DNA from 2 places in the Larkinella roseola genome. Region 1 is predicted to be linked to the other one. Evidence: riboswitches for the same ligand, from Rfam matches in the RefSeq annotation. Region 1 holds a riboswitch; the other holds the start of a gene.
The links. Region 1 has a riboswitch for S-adenosylmethionine ahead of metH (methionine synthase). Riboswitches for the same ligand answer to the same signal wherever they lie in the genome.
Positions count from the first base shown of each region.

Region 2: linked by a shared signal. The riboswitch ahead of ORG26_RS04435 (O-acetylhomoserine aminocarboxypropyltransferase/cysteine synthase family protein) and the one ahead of metH (methionine synthase) in region 1 are both predicted to bind S-adenosylmethionine.

Region 1 covers NZ_CP111085.1:1,729,459-1,736,835, forward strand. The annotation lists gene ORG26_RS07245 (Calx-beta domain-containing protein) at 1-285, shown strand, start outside; gene metH (methionine synthase) at 350-4,126, opposite strand; SAM riboswitch class I at 4,231-4,401, opposite strand; gene ORG26_RS07255 (SGNH/GDSL hydrolase family protein) at 5,098-6,240, opposite strand; gene ORG26_RS07260 (Ppx/GppA phosphatase family protein) at 6,446-7,333, shown strand.
Region 2 covers NZ_CP111085.1:1,067,593-1,074,969, forward strand. The annotation lists gene ORG26_RS04420 (S66 peptidase family protein) at 1-396, opposite strand, end outside; gene ORG26_RS04425 (ion channel) at 608-1,630, opposite strand; gene ORG26_RS04430 (DciA family protein) at 1,699-2,025, opposite strand; SAM riboswitch class I at 2,237-2,366, shown strand; gene ORG26_RS04435 (O-acetylhomoserine aminocarboxypropyltransferase/cysteine synthase family protein) at 2,546-3,862, shown strand; gene metX (homoserine O-acetyltransferase MetX) at 3,991-5,037, shown strand; gene meaB (methylmalonyl Co-A mutase-associated GTPase MeaB) at 5,053-6,027, shown strand; gene ORG26_RS04450 (SDR family NAD(P)-dependent oxidoreductase) at 6,081-7,046, opposite strand; gene ORG26_RS04455 (lysylphosphatidylglycerol synthase transmembrane domain-containing protein) at 7,043-7,377, opposite strand, start outside.

The sequences.
Region 1 (7,377 bases):
TTTGGAATGCTTATTCACCACCTCAGCAAGGATGTTGAATTTAGGACAAAAGGTGCAATTGCTTTTGGTAGTTTAGGGTCTGAGATTCCCCTGATTCAACGTGGTCAGAGTCCTTGGCGCGCTACTTTCTTCGTCAATTTTGCCCTAATTGAAAGAAACACCGGCATAAAATTGGGGGGCGAAGTTCGGGGATATATGAATCCACGCAACGCCCCAAACATTTCTTATATTTACTTAGCTAAAGAGTTCAACTTAAGCAAGTTGTTTGAATTTAAGCTTCCATAAACCTGCGGGGCTCCGCCAATAAGCTTATTGGCGGAGCCCCGCAGGTTTATACGTATTCAGCCCCTCAATACCCCAGCACCGGCGCCAGCCACCGCTCTACGTCCTCGACGGGCATGTCTTTCCGGCGGGCGTAGTCCAGTACCTGGTCCCTCGTGATTTTGCCCACCGCAAAATACCGCGACTGCGGGTGCGAGAAGTAGAAGCCGCTCACCGACGAGGCGGGGTACATCGCAAAACTCTCCGTTAGTTCGATGCCGATCTGCTCGCATTCCAGCAGGCTGAACAGCGTGGCCTTTTCCGTATGGTCCGGACAGGCGGGATAGCCCGGTGCCGGCCGGATGCCTTCGTACTCCTCCTTGATGAGTTGCTCGTTCGTCAGCTTTTCGCCGGACGCGTAAGGCCAGAACTCCTTGCGGACGCGCTCGTGCATCAGTTCGGCAAACGCCTCGGCCAGTCGGTCGGCCAGGGCCTTGACCATGATGCTGCTGTAATCGTCATGGTCCTTCTCGTACCGTTCGAGCAGGGTTTCAATGCCGATGCCTGCCGTCACGGCAAATCCACCGATATAATCCTCCCGGCCACTGTCGAGCGGAGCCACAAAATCGGCGAGGCTGTAGTTGGGGAGGCCCGGTGCCTTCTGGTTCTGCTGGCGCAGAAAATGCAGCACGGTTTTGGTATCGTAAAGCAATTCGCCGGGCGAGGCCGTCACGGGCTGAAGGCCGTGGGCACGACTCAGCTTGTACTCGATGTGCGTGTGCGAGCCGTGGCGCTCGCAGGAAGTCTCGCGGGTAATTGCCTCAAACTCGTGCAGCAGCACGTCGTCGTCCGTCGAGTTGGCCGGGAAGAAACCAACGACTGCTTTGGCTTTCAGAAGCTTGTTGTCGATAATTTCCTGAAGCAGCTTCTGCGCATCGTCAAACAGCTTTTTCGCCTCGTCCCCTACCGTGACATCGTTGAAAATGCTCGGGTACTTGCCGTGCAGTTGCCAGGTCTGGAAGAACGGCGTCCAGTCAATGTATTTCGCAATCTCGGCCAGCGGGTAATCGTGGAAATGGCGGTTGCCGAGGAATGCGGGCTTCACCGGCTCAAACTCCGTCCAGTCGATGGCGGTCCGGTTGGCGCGGGCCTTGTCGATGGACAGCAGCGTTTTGTCGCGCTGCCGCCGGGCGTGCTCCTCGCGCAGACGGGCGTATTCCGTTTTGATTTCCTTAAAAATAACTTCCCGCGTCACCTCGCTTTCACTGACCAGACGGCCCGCCACGGGTACGCTCCGGCTGGCGTCGAGGACGTGAATGACCGGTCCCGAATAATGCGGGTCGATTTTCACGGCGGTATGAATCCGGGAGGTGGTCGCTCCGCCAATCAGCAGCGGCATCGTGAAGCCCTGGCGCTCCATTTCCTTCGCCACGCCGACCATTTCGTCCAGCGAAGGCGTAATCAGGCCGCTCAGGCCGATGATGTCCACGTTTTGCCTGCGGGCTTCGTCCAGAATTTTCTGGGTTGGCACCATCACGCCCAGGTCAATGATTTCGTAGTTGTTACAGCCGAGCACCACGCCGACGATGTTCTTGCCGATGTCGTGCACGTCGCCTTTGACGGTCGCCAGCAGAATTTTTCCGGCCGCCTGCGCATCGCCCGACTTCTCGGCTTCGATGAACGGCGTCAGGTAAGCCACGGCCTTTTTCATCACCCGGGCCGATTTCACGACCTGCGGCAGAAACATTTTTCCGGCTCCAAACAGGTCGCCGACCACGTTCATGCCGTCCATCAGCGGACCTTCGATCACGTGCAGCGGGCGGGCGTACTGGTGCCGGGCCTCTTCGATGTCCTGGTCAATGTAATCGGTAATGCCTTTGATGAGGGCATGTTTTAGCCGTTCCTGCACCGACTCGCCCCGCCAGCTTTCGTCCTGCACGATTTCCTTGCCCTTGGCCTTCACGGTTTCGGCGAACTCGACCAGGCGTTCGGTCGCATCGGAGCGGCGGTTGAGCAGCACGTCTTCGCAGCGTTCCAGCAGTTCTTTCGGAATTTCGTCGTAAACGGCCAGCTGTCCGGCGTTGACGATGCCCATGTCCAGTCCGGCGCGGATGGCGTGGTAGAGGAAAGCCGAGTGCATGGCTTCGCGCACCACCTCATTGCCCCGGAAGGAGAACGAAATATTGGATACCCCGCCCGACACTTTCGCCAGCGGCAGGTTCTGCTTGATCCAGCGCGTCGCCTCGATGAAATCGACGGCGTAGTTGTTATGTTCCTCGATGCCGGTCGCGACAGTCAGAATGTTCGGGTCGAAAATAATGTCCTGGGGCGGGTATTTGACCTTATCGACCAGAATCCGGTAAGCCCGTTCGCAGATTTCGATGCGGCGTTCGTAGCTGTCGGCCTGTCCCTGCTCGTCGAAGGCCATCACGACCACCGCGGCCCCGTAGCGACGCACGAGGTTGGCCCGCTCGATGAACGCGTCCTCGCCTTCTTTCAGCGAAATGGAGTTGACGATGGCCTTGCCCTGCACGCATTTCAGGCCCGCTTCGATCACTTCCCATTTGGAAGAGTCGATCATGACCGGAACCCGGGCGATGTCCGGTTCGGCGGCAATCAGGTTCAGGAAATGAGTCATCGCCTCGACCGAATCGAGCATGCCCTCATCCATGTTGATGTCGATAACCTGCGCGCCGTTTTCCACCTGCTGGCGGGCTACGGACAGCGCCGCGTCGAAATCGCCGGATTTGATAAGCCGGGCAAACGCCTTGGAGCCGGTCACGTTTGTCCGCTCGCCGACGTTCACAAAATTCGTCGTTTCCGTGATTTTCAGCGGTTCCAGTCCGGAGAGCTTCTGATACGGCTCGGCGGGTGGCAACGGGCGGGGCTGGTAGCGGGCCGCCGTCTGGGCAATGGCCCGGATGTGGTCCGGGGTTGAGCCGCAGCAGCCACCCACGATGTTGACAAAACCGTCCTGGATAAAACCTTCGATCTGCGCCGCCATCATGTCCGGCGTTTCGTCGTATTCGCCGAATTCGTTGGGCAGACCCGCGTTCGGATAGGCCGAAACGAAGAAGGGCGCTTCCTTGGCGAGCGTCTGCACGTACGGGCGCATCAGTTCGGCGCCCAGCGCGCAGTTCAGACCCACGCTCAGCAGCGGCAGGTGCGAAACGGAATACAGGAAGGCCTCGGTTGTCTGACCCGAAAGCGTCCGGCCGGAAGCATCGGTAATGGTGCCGGAGACCATGATGGGCAGCGACTCGCGGCCTTTGTCCTGAAAATATTTGTCGATGGCGAAAAGCGCCGCCTTGGCATTCAGCGTATCAAAAATCGTCTCGACCAGCAGCACATCCGAACCGCCTTCGACCAGACCCGCCACCTGTTCGTAGTAAGCCTCAACGAGTTCGTCGAACGTAATGGCCCGAAAACCCGGGTTGTTCACATCCGGCGACAGCGAGGCCGTCCGGTTGGTCGGGCCCATCGCCCCCGCTACGAAGCGGGGTTTGTCGGGGTTCTGCCGGGTAAATTCCTCGGCCACCTCCCGGGCGATGCGCGCCGATTCGTAGTTCAGTTCGTACGCCAGCGACTCCATATGGTAGTCGGCCATCGCAATGGACGTACTGCTGAAGGTATTGGTTTCGATAAGGTCCGAACCCGCCTCCAGATATTGCCGGTGAATTTCCTGAATAATGTCCGGGCGGGTCAGCGACAACAGGTCGTTATTACCTTTGAGGTCGTGTGTCCAGTCGCGGAAGCGGTCGCCCCGGTAATCGGCTTCGGTCAGGTTGTAACGCTGAATCATCGTCCCCATCGCGCCGTCGAGGACGAGAATGCGGTTCCGGAGGAGGTCGGTTATCTTTTTCAAGTGCAAAACAGTTCTAATCCTGTGATACAGGACAAATAATGTGCCCGAAAATTTTCTAAAAAACGGTCGTGGGGCTTATCGTAGAAAGGCGAAAAAGGAGCTTTCTCTTATCTCTCCCCGGTCGGGGTGGAACGTGGCACCGTTTTCTTTTAATGAACAATGAAAAATGAATAATGAAGCAGGTGGCTCATTAGTCATTCATTTTTCATTCTACATTAAAAAAAGGGTTGCCAAGACATCATCGGGTCCAGTCCCTCCGTCTTTCTTGATAAGCATCAGGCAAAAATACAAAAGGAAGTGAGGGAAAACAAGTGGGAAACGAGGGGCGAAAGGCAGGTTGAATTTTGAGTGGTGGAAATCGGAATGATTGATGGGTTGAATGATTGATAGGTTGACGGGCGGGCCGCCGTTGCGGTTAAATTTTGAATGGTTGAATTTTAAATGATGGATGGGCAGAGTCGGCGGCGAATGAATTTTGAATGATGGATGGGCGGGCCGCCGTTGACGGAACGAGGAGAACATGAACGAGGACCGTGACCCAGGGCAAACGTGAAAGGAAACATAAATGAGGGCAACGTGACTTAGGGCAAATGTGAACGAAGGAACTCGTGAACAAAGGGAAACGTGAACGAGGGAAACGTGACCCAAAGCAAACGTAAACGAAGGGAAACGTGAACGAGGCGTAAGAGTAGACCGGGCGTAGCCTTTCCGTCGCGTAGCGACCCAACCGTAACGGGTTGGGTCGCTACGCGACGGATACACGTGTTTGACGTGAAAGGGCTACAAATATTGGGTCGCTACGCGACAAGTGCGCGGGCCGGGATTCGGCTACTACAACCGTCAAATCGCTACGCGACGGATACGAGGGCCGGGAAGACTGGTAGGCTGCAAAGGTTGGGGCGCGTTGCGATTCATGCTAAATCACAGCCGGATTAAGCCTTCCCCTTTTTTCCTTCTGCCCTTTTCTCGCCTCACTCCTTCGCCAGTTGCCCGTCGCCCGCCATCATCTTGTGCAGCGCCAGACCAACGCGCTGGTTGACGACGGGGCTGGCGTGGGCGTCGTTGCGGCCGACGATCCGGTCTTTGGGTTCGATGTCGCCGATGTGTTCGCTAACCTGCAGCACCGGAATCTGCTGCTCCCGGAAAAAGGCTTCGACGGGCCGGGTGTAAGCTTTGGTCAGTTCGAAATTGTGCGAAAACGGAAACAGAACGACGTACATCTTGGCGTTGTGGCGGCGGCTGTAATCCACAAACTGCTTCAGGTCCCGCAGGTGCGTATTCAGAATGGTGGTGTCGGTGTACACCCGTTTGGCGTATTCCTGATAAGGCGCAAAATCGCCGTGCGGGAGCTGGTAATACACGTAATTGAGGAAATAAGAACGGGCAAAAAGCGTCCGGAACGGACCCGGCAGGTCCGAAAAAGGCTGGAAACCCTGCGGCACCACGCCTTTTTCGCTGGCCGCTTTTTCAATATCATTCGGGAAGTATTCCAGAATGAGGATGTCGGGCTTTACGCTGTATTTTTCCAGGCGCTGGTACTCGTCCCGGGTGTCGGAGCCGGACACGCCGAGGTTGTAGACTTCATAATTCGCCCCCAGCTTTTCGGCCAGAATGTTGCCGAACCGCTCCTCGACCCGCTTCAGGCCGTGCCCGGCCGCAAACGAATCCCCGACGAGCAGCACCTTTTGTTTGTTGAGCGAATCGGTATGTTCTTCGTCGCGGTAGCCTTTGGCGTTGACCGGCCACCAGTAGCGTTCGAACCAGACTTTGGAGGCCAGCGTCGTATTGCCTTCGTGGCTCTGGGCCACAAACATAAAAGCAATTTCGAGCACCACGCCCAGTATCAGCAGCAGCACGCCCAGCGTCAGGGCATTTCCGAGCCAGCGGGGCGCCTTTTCGTTCTTGACAATGCCGTAATAATAAATCCGCAGCCCTTCGATCATCCAGAGCAGCAGCAGGCAGCCTTTGGCGAGCCGGATGTACACATTGTCGATGATGCCGCTGTAGGGATACATGAAGGAAATCTTCAGCTGGTCGGGGAAGAATAGAAACGCGGTGAGGACGCCCAGCAGAAGAAGGCGAAACAGACTACTGACTAACTTGGACAGATTCATTGGGCGACAGGTAAAAGTACGAGATGTGGTTCAGGATTACCCGCGAATAATACTCAGGTTTTTCGTTGAAACCAACTGATGGTGAAGCGCCAACCCGCTTTTTATTCACCGAAAGCCCGCTTTAAATACTATTGAGGCGGACCGCCGACATTGGCAAAAAGGTTTATATTTGGCCGTTTGTTTATCACCCCGTCCTGCATCTACCTTGAAATTAGCTGCTATCGACATCGGCTCCAACGCCGCCCGCTTACAGATTTCCACCGTCCTGCACGTGGACGACATCATCAGCTTCAAGAAGGTTGAGTACGTCCGCTTTCCCCTCCGGCTGGGTCACGACGTCTTTACCTTCGGCGAGCTTACGCCCGAGAGCGAAGCCCGCACCACCAAGCTGATGCAGGTCTACAAACTGCTGATGGAACTGCACGAAGTGGAGGATTACATGGCCTGCGCCACCTCCGCCATGCGCGAATGCCGGAACGGACCCCAGGTCGCCGAGCGCATCCGGCAAAGTACGGGCATCGACATTCACATCATCGACGGGCAGAAAGAAGCCGAACTGATCAACAACGTGGTGGTGCAGGCGCTGGACAACCGGCAGTCGCTGCACATCGACGTGGGCGGGGGCAGCACCGAACTGAACCTGTACGTCAACCGCCAGAAAGTCAATTCCAAATCGTTCAAGATCGGCTCGGTCCGGCTGCTGGAAGGCAAGGAAACCAAGGGCGCCTGGGGGAAAATTCAGCAGTGGATCGAGGAAAACATTGACCGTTCGCAGAAAGTGACGGCCGTCGGAACGGGGGGCAACATCAACAAAATCTTCAACCTGGTCCCCAAACTGGGCGACAACTCGACCACGCTGGACGAAATCGAGCGCATGAAAAACTACATCGCCGGATTCAGCTTCGAGGACCGCATCAACAAGCTTCGCCTCAACGCCGACCGCGCCGATGTGATCGTGCCCGCCGCAGAGATTTATATTTCGGTGATGAAATGGGCCGGCGCCGAAAGCATCGTGGTCCCGGACCTGGGCCTCAAAGACGGAATTATCCAGCTCGTGTATTCCCGCCTTTCGAAAAAAGCAAAGAAAAAATAGCCGGACAGACGACCCGCCTGGGTGCGTCTTCCGGCCTTCTTCAG
Region 2 (7,377 bases), 660 kb from region 1:
GGGCATAACGGCATGCAGACTTTCGACGCCCAGGGTCTGCAAATGGTAGTGGACCGCTGTAATGTCGCTGAAACCCACGACCCATTTCGGATGGTTTTGAAAACCGGTAAAATCCAGCCCGTCGAGCAGCCGGTAGCTTCCGTACCCGCCCCGGACGGAGAAAACGGCCCGAACGTCCGGATTGTCGAGCATGTGCTGGAAGTCGTGGAGCCGCAGGGCATCGTCCCCGGCAAACTGAAAGTGGCTGCTGGTCAGGGACTGGCCTTCCAGCACGTTCAGCTTCCACTCGTCGCGGAGAATTCGGAAAGCAGGTTCGAGGGTATCGTAATCGAGGCGGCTGGCCAGGGCAACGAGGCCAACGGTATCGCCGGGCCTGAGAAATGGGGGAACGCGCATGAGGTATTGTTAAATGCTGAGTGCTGCAAGAAAAGCTTTCGGCAAAAGTAGGGCACCGGCGGCAATTCAGCATTCCAGACCGGGCCCGGAATTTTTCGAAAGGACCCATTCGCACAAACAAGGGTTTCATCTCCCAGACAAAACCCAAAAAATCCCTTCATCCCTAACCTCCATCCATCAGAGTTAATTCTCGAATCTGCGTAATCCCGGTTCAAAGATTTAGCGGTGCTTCCCGCGTCTCGCTCAGCTTCTCGACATCCAGTACGACCATGCCCCGTTTGGCCTGGTTGAACATGGGCACAAACTTATGCCCCCAGCGGATTTCGTCATATCGGTAAGAATACCGGAGGTGGACCTGCTGCGAGAAGGTGTCGTCCACGGCATGCAGGATAATCAGGAATTCGGTATCGGACTCTTCCAGTTTTTCGGGAGTACAGCCCACCAGCGGACTCTCGGCCGTGATCGGATGCACGAGCGTCCAGTTCGTCGGGAAAAACGCGACCTTGCGGCGCTCAAGCGTCAGATTGAAGTACTTCCGGGCGAGGGAGCCGTCGGCGGCCGGTTCCAGCCGGGACATCGTCACGTCGATTTCCACGTCGATGAGCTGGTTGCTCCGCTCGTTGACGATCCGGAACATGAAGGCATTGACATCGAGGTAGGGCGCAAACACGGCCGTTTCGCTGAAGCGGATGCGGGGCGTCGGGCGCGAAAAGCGGGCGTAGAGCAAACCGGTGGCGAGCGCAAAGGTCAGCAGGCCCGTCAGCGACTCCAGCGCGGCGAAGGCACTGGCCCAGAAACCCACCGGACTGATGCGGCCGTAGCCGACGGTGGTCAGCGTCTGAACGCTGAAAAAATAAGCTTCCCAGAACAGGTCCCAGGCGGATTTGCCCCGAATGCCCATCAGGTGTTCGTAGCCCAGCAGCGAGTACACGCCGGCAAAAATGAAGTTGGTCAGCACAAAGGCCAGAATGACCATACCGAAAAACTTCGGCCACGGCATTACGATCAGGCGGTGAAACAAATTCAGTTCCGCCAGAAAAGAAGCGTTTACGTGCCGGACGTTGAAGGAACCATCCTTGTTGAGGAGCCGGACTTTGGTGTCGTTGAAGCGGGTTCCGAAACCGAGGTCGGGGCGTTGTTCTTCCTCTTCGACCAGTTTACTGGCCTGCCGGCCACCCAGGCGAAAAGAGGTCAGTCGGTTTGAAGAATTCGTTTTTCTGGAAACGTGGGCCATACATGCAGCCGTTGCGGTAAGAGAGTGCTTCTACTACAAGGCTTCGCCGAAATAAATTCCGAAGCGGCTTAGATGAATACAACGTCATCGATCACGTCCGTTCCCATATCCCGGTTGATGAGCTGAATCATTTTCTGCTTGGCAATGACGAGTTCGCTGCGCAGCGGGGCGGAGGAGATTTCGATGTACAGAATGCGGTCTTTGACGTAGAGGCGGTTGGTCCGGGAGGCGATGGACTTACCCATCATCTTTTCCCAGAAAGCCTCCAGGTAGGTTTCGTTGAAGCGGGTCTGCAACTGGTAGGACCTCAGCATCAGCCCGATAGCGTCCTTGAGCGAGGTAACGCCCGGCTTCCGGGTGGCGTTGTCTTTGTCGAAGCGGTAAGTCTGTGACATAAATACGGAGAGTCCTGGCACAAAAGTAACACGCAGTACGTATCGGCAAAAGGCCCCCGGCAGATTATTTTACCCCTTTTACGAAGCGGCAGGAACCACTTTGCCAAAAAACCAGCCTCCGAATTGCACCGAACGGGTTTGTTGTTTATACTTGCATATCAATTCTTCGTTCGGGCCGGTTTTTGGCCCAGCCCGGGTAACCGGCACGACGGATTTATACAGAAGGGGGGAGAGACCAGGCTCTGCGAACCTCTGGCAACCTGCCGCACGGCAAGGTGCTACATCCTGCCTAAGCACCCGTCAGCGCATATTCGATGGCGGACCGTTAGGAACTATAAATCACTGATTAGCATGTACTACATCCGATGTTGTATGCCCCACGCGGGCCGTTGAACAATTCTACCTGTCGCTGCGGATTTCAGGACGATCTCCGTGTGCTCCGGCGCATCCTCATGCCCGGTTCTTTCCATGTCATCCATTCATATCCATCTGTCTATACAGGCTAATTCGTAAACCACCAATGGCAAATCCACTGCATTTTGAAACGCTTCAGCTCCATGCCGGGCAGGAAGTAGACCCGGCCACCAACTCCCGGGCGGTCCCCATTTACCAGACAACCTCCTACGTTTTCAACGACTCGGCCCACGGCGCCGACCTGTTCGCCCTGAAAGCGTTTGGCAATATTTACACCCGCATCATGAACCCGACCACCGACGTGTTCGAGAAGCGGGTGGCAGCACTCGAAGGCGGCGTGGCGGCCCTGGCCGTGGCCTCCGGACAGGCGGCGCAGTTCATCGCGCTCAACAACATCCTGAACGCGGGCGACAACTTTGTAACCACCTCCTACCTCTACGGCGGCACTTACAACCAGTTCAAGGTTTCCTTCAAACGGCTGGGTGTAGACGTTCGCTTTGCGGAAGGCGATAAGGTCGAAAGCTTCGAAAAACTGATCGACGAAAACACGAAGGCGCTGTACCTGGAAACCATCGGTAACCCCGGCTTCAACATTCCGGACTGGGAAGCCTTTGCGGCCCTGGCGCAGAAATACGACATCCCGCTGATCGTGGACAACACCTTCGGGGCGGGCGGCTACCTCTTCCGGCCCATCGAACACGGCGCGGCGGTGGTGGTCGAATCGGCTACCAAGTGGATCGGCGGCCACGGCACGAGCATCGGCGGCGTGATCGTCGACAGCGGCAAATACAACTGGGGAAACGGCAAGTTTCCGCAGTTTTCGGAACCGTCGCCGGGGTATCACGGACTGGTGTTCAGCGACGTTTTCGGCGTCAACGGCCCGTTCGGCAACATCCAGTTCATCATCCGCGCCCGGGTGGAAGGGCTGCGCGACTGGGGGCCGGCCATCAGCCCGTTCAACTCGTTCCTGCTGCTTCAGGGCCTCGAAACCCTGTCGCTGCGCGTCGACCGGACGGTGGAAAATGCGCTCGCCCTGGCCCAGTGGCTGGAGCAGCACGAGCAGGTCGAATTTGTCAACTACCCCGGCCTGCCCAGCAGCAAGTACCACGAACTGGCCCAGAAATACCTGAAACGGGGCTTCGGCGGCGTCTTTATGTTCAAGATTAAAGGCGGCCGGGAAGTAGCCGACACATTTGTCAACAAGCTGAAATTAGTGAGCCACCTCGCCAACGTCGGCGACTCCAAAACGCTCATCATCCACCCGGCTTCGACCACGCACCAGCAGTTGTCGGAACTGGAGCAGGAATCGGCGGGCGTAGAACCGGGCCTGCTGCGCATTTCGGCGGGCATCGAGCATATCGACGACATCAAAGCCGACCTCGAACAGGCGTTTGCGGCGGTGGCTGAGGCGGTATTGAGTTAATCAGTTCTCCGTTTTGTGTTTTCTGTTTTGTGTTTTCCGTTGCTTCGCTGGGTGTGATTCTCTGCCATGATGCAACCGAAAACAGACAACCGAAAACACAAAACGGAAAACAGAAAACTAGCATCATTTTGAATCTGCATTACTTCGATTACAAATTTTCCTTTCCGCTCGAAAGCGGAGAAGAACTTCCGGGGTTCCGGCTGGCCTATCAGACCTGGGGCGAACGGAACGACGACGGCTCGAATGTCGTCTGGATTTGCCATGCCCTGACCGGCAGCGCCGACGCGGCCGACTGGTGGGACGGCATGGTCGGCCCCGGCAAGTATTTCGACCCGACGCGGCAATTCATCATCTGCGCCAACGTGCTGAGTTCCTGCTACGGCTCCACGGGTCCGCTGTCGGTGAACCCCCGCACGGGCAAGGCGTTTTACCACGATTTTCCGATGGTCACCATCCGCGACATGGTCGGGGCGCTGGATTTGCTGCGGCAGGAACTGGGCATCGACCGGATTCACACCTGCATCGGCGGTTCGCTGGGCGGGCAGCAGGCCGTCGAATGGGGAATCCAGCAGCCGGAACTAATCAAAAATCTGATTCTGATTGCCACCAACGCCGTGCACTCGCCCTGGGGAATCGCCTTCAACGAATCGCAGCGGATGGCCATTTCGGCTGACCCAACCTGGACCGAAAGCCGCGACGATGCCGGGGCAGCTGGGATGAAAGCGGCCCGCTCGGTGGCCCTCCTCTCCTACCGCAACTACGACACCTACGGCTTTACGCAGGCGCTCGACCACAACGAACAACTGGACCAGTACAAAGCGTCGAGCTACCAGCAATACCAGGGCGATAAACTCGTCAAACGCTTCAACGCCTACACCTACTGGCACCTGTCGAAGGCGATGGATTCGCATAACGTGGGCCGCAACCGGGGCAGCATTATCAATGCCCTCAACCGCGTCAAAGCCCGGACACTGGTGGTCGGCATCCGCTCCGACATCCTGTTTCCGCCGGGTGAGCAGCAGTTTCTGGCCCGGCACATCCCCGACGCCCGGTACGAGGAAATTGACTCGCTCTACGGCCACGACGGCTTTCTGATCGAAGCCAAGCCGCTGACGCAGATCATCCGCCGCTGGATGGAAGAAAGCGCCCGGCAGGATGCCGCCGTTCGGGTGTAATGCTTTTCTTTGTGCATGCGCCGACTGACCGCCGACCAATACGTTTCCGGAGTTCTTGCCCACGACCGGCTCGTGCTGAGCCGGGCCATCACGCTCATTGAAAGCCGCCTGCCGAGCGACCGCGAACTGGCCGGGCAGGTGCTCGCACGGATTCTGCCGCATACGGGCAACGCCGTGCGGCTGGGCATTACGGGCGTTCCGGGCGTCGGCAAAAGTACCTTTATCGAATCCTTCGGCAAACACCTGACGGGCCTGGGCAGGCGACTGGCCGTGCTCGCCATCGATCCCAGCAGCCAGCGTTCGAAAGGCAGTATTCTGGGCGACAAAACACGGATGGAAACCCTGTCGGTGGACCCGCAGGCCTACATCCGGCCTTCCCCGGCGGGCGACTCGCTGGGCGGCGTGGCGCACCGCACCCGCGAAACGATGCTCCTCTGCGAAGCGGCGGGCTTTGACGTCATTCTGATCGAAACCGTGGGCGTGGGCCAGTCCGAAACGCTGGTGCACGGCATGGTCGATTTTTTTCTGCTGCTGATGCTGGCCGGGGCCGGTGACGAACTGCAAGGCATGAAACGCGGCATCATGGAACTCGCCGACGCCATCGCCATCACCAAAGCCGACGGCGACAACCGGGCCGCCGCCGACCGCGCCCGAATCGACTACGCGAACGCCCTGCACCTTTTTCCGCCCGCTCCTACCGGCTGGATGCCGCCCGTGCTGACCTGCTCGGCCACCGAAAACCGGGGCATCGCCGACCTCTGGCAGATCATCACAAAACATCAGGAACAGCTAACCCGAACCGGCCACCGCGACCGGCTGCGGCAGGCGCAGAATCTGGACTGGATGCGGAATTACCTGCGGCAGCAACTGGAAGAGCGTTTCTACAGCCAGCCGGGCATCCGGGAGCGGCTGGAAGCCGTCGAAAGGAAAGTACGGGCCGGGGAGCTGCTGCCCGTGCAGGCGGTGGAGGCGTTGCTGGATAACCAATAAAAAAGGCGTCTGATAGCTCAAACGCCTTCCAATTCTTCGGGTCCGACAGCGGCTCAGTTCACCGTCTGGGGCCGGGCTTCTCCGCAGTACCACTCCACAAACCGCCGGACGCCTTCCTGAACCGAAACGGTGGGCTCGTAACCGATGAGAGTCCGGGCCTTGCTGATGTCCGCAAAGGTCCGCTGCACGTCGCCGGGCTGCATAGGCAGATGGTTCAGCAACGCCGACTTTCCGACGGCCTTTTCCAGCGTACTGATGAGTCCGCTGAGCGAAATCGGGTCCGAGCCGCCGATGTTCAGCACTTCGTAACCTTTGACGCTGTACAGCGACTGCATGATGCCTTTCACAATGTCCTCGACAAAAGTATAATCCCGTGAGGTGGAGCCGTCGCCGAATACCGGAATGGGCTTTCCGTGGAGAATCTGGTCGGTAAACTGGCTGATGGCCATTTCGGGCCGCTGCCGGGGACCGTAGACCGTAAAGAACCGCAGGCAGAAAATATCAAATCCGTACAGGTGGTGAAACGTGTGGCAAAGCAGCTCCGCGGCCCGTTTGGAAGCGGCGTAAGGAGAAAGCGGCCGGTCGCAGGCCTCCCGTTCAGAGAAAGGCACCACGGCCGAATCGCCGTATACCGACGAGGAAGACGCAAAAACCATTTTCCGCACCCCCGCCGTCTGCATGGCCTGCAACAGGGTCAGCGTGCCCTGCACATTCACGTCGAAATACAGCGCCGGGTCCTGCACCGACGGCCGGACGCCCGCCCGCGCCGCCAGGTGAATGACGGCGTCGAAGGGGTAGGCCGCAAACAGCGAGCCCACCAGCGCCCCGTCCCGAATGTCGCCTTCCACAAACGTGTACCGGCTGTTCTGGCGGGCTTCGGCCAGATTTTTCCGCTTGATCGCGGGGTCGTAATAGGCATCCAGGTTGTCCAGACAGACTACCGAATGTCCTTCTGTCAGTAATTTTTCGGCCAGATGCGAACCGATAAAGCCGGCACCGCCAGTTAATAGGATAATCACGTAGTTAAGTCGTTAGTGGATAGAACGGGACGAAAGCTGAAGAAAACGCCGGTCAGCGAGACAAAAGCCGTTATCAGGTAGAACAACAAGCTTACCGCGACGGCAGTTTCCTGAGGCAGTCCTAATACCTGCGCCCCGAACAAAAATGTCAGCTCCCGCGCTCCGGCTCCCCCGATGGTAAACGGGAGAATGGAAACGATCGACGAGAGCAGAAAGATAAACAGGTAACCCGGCACCGACCCCTGCGCATCGATGGCGTAGAGCAGCACCACCATCTGAATCATCTGCGACACCTGCACCCCAACCGACTGCACCGTGGCCCGGAGGAACA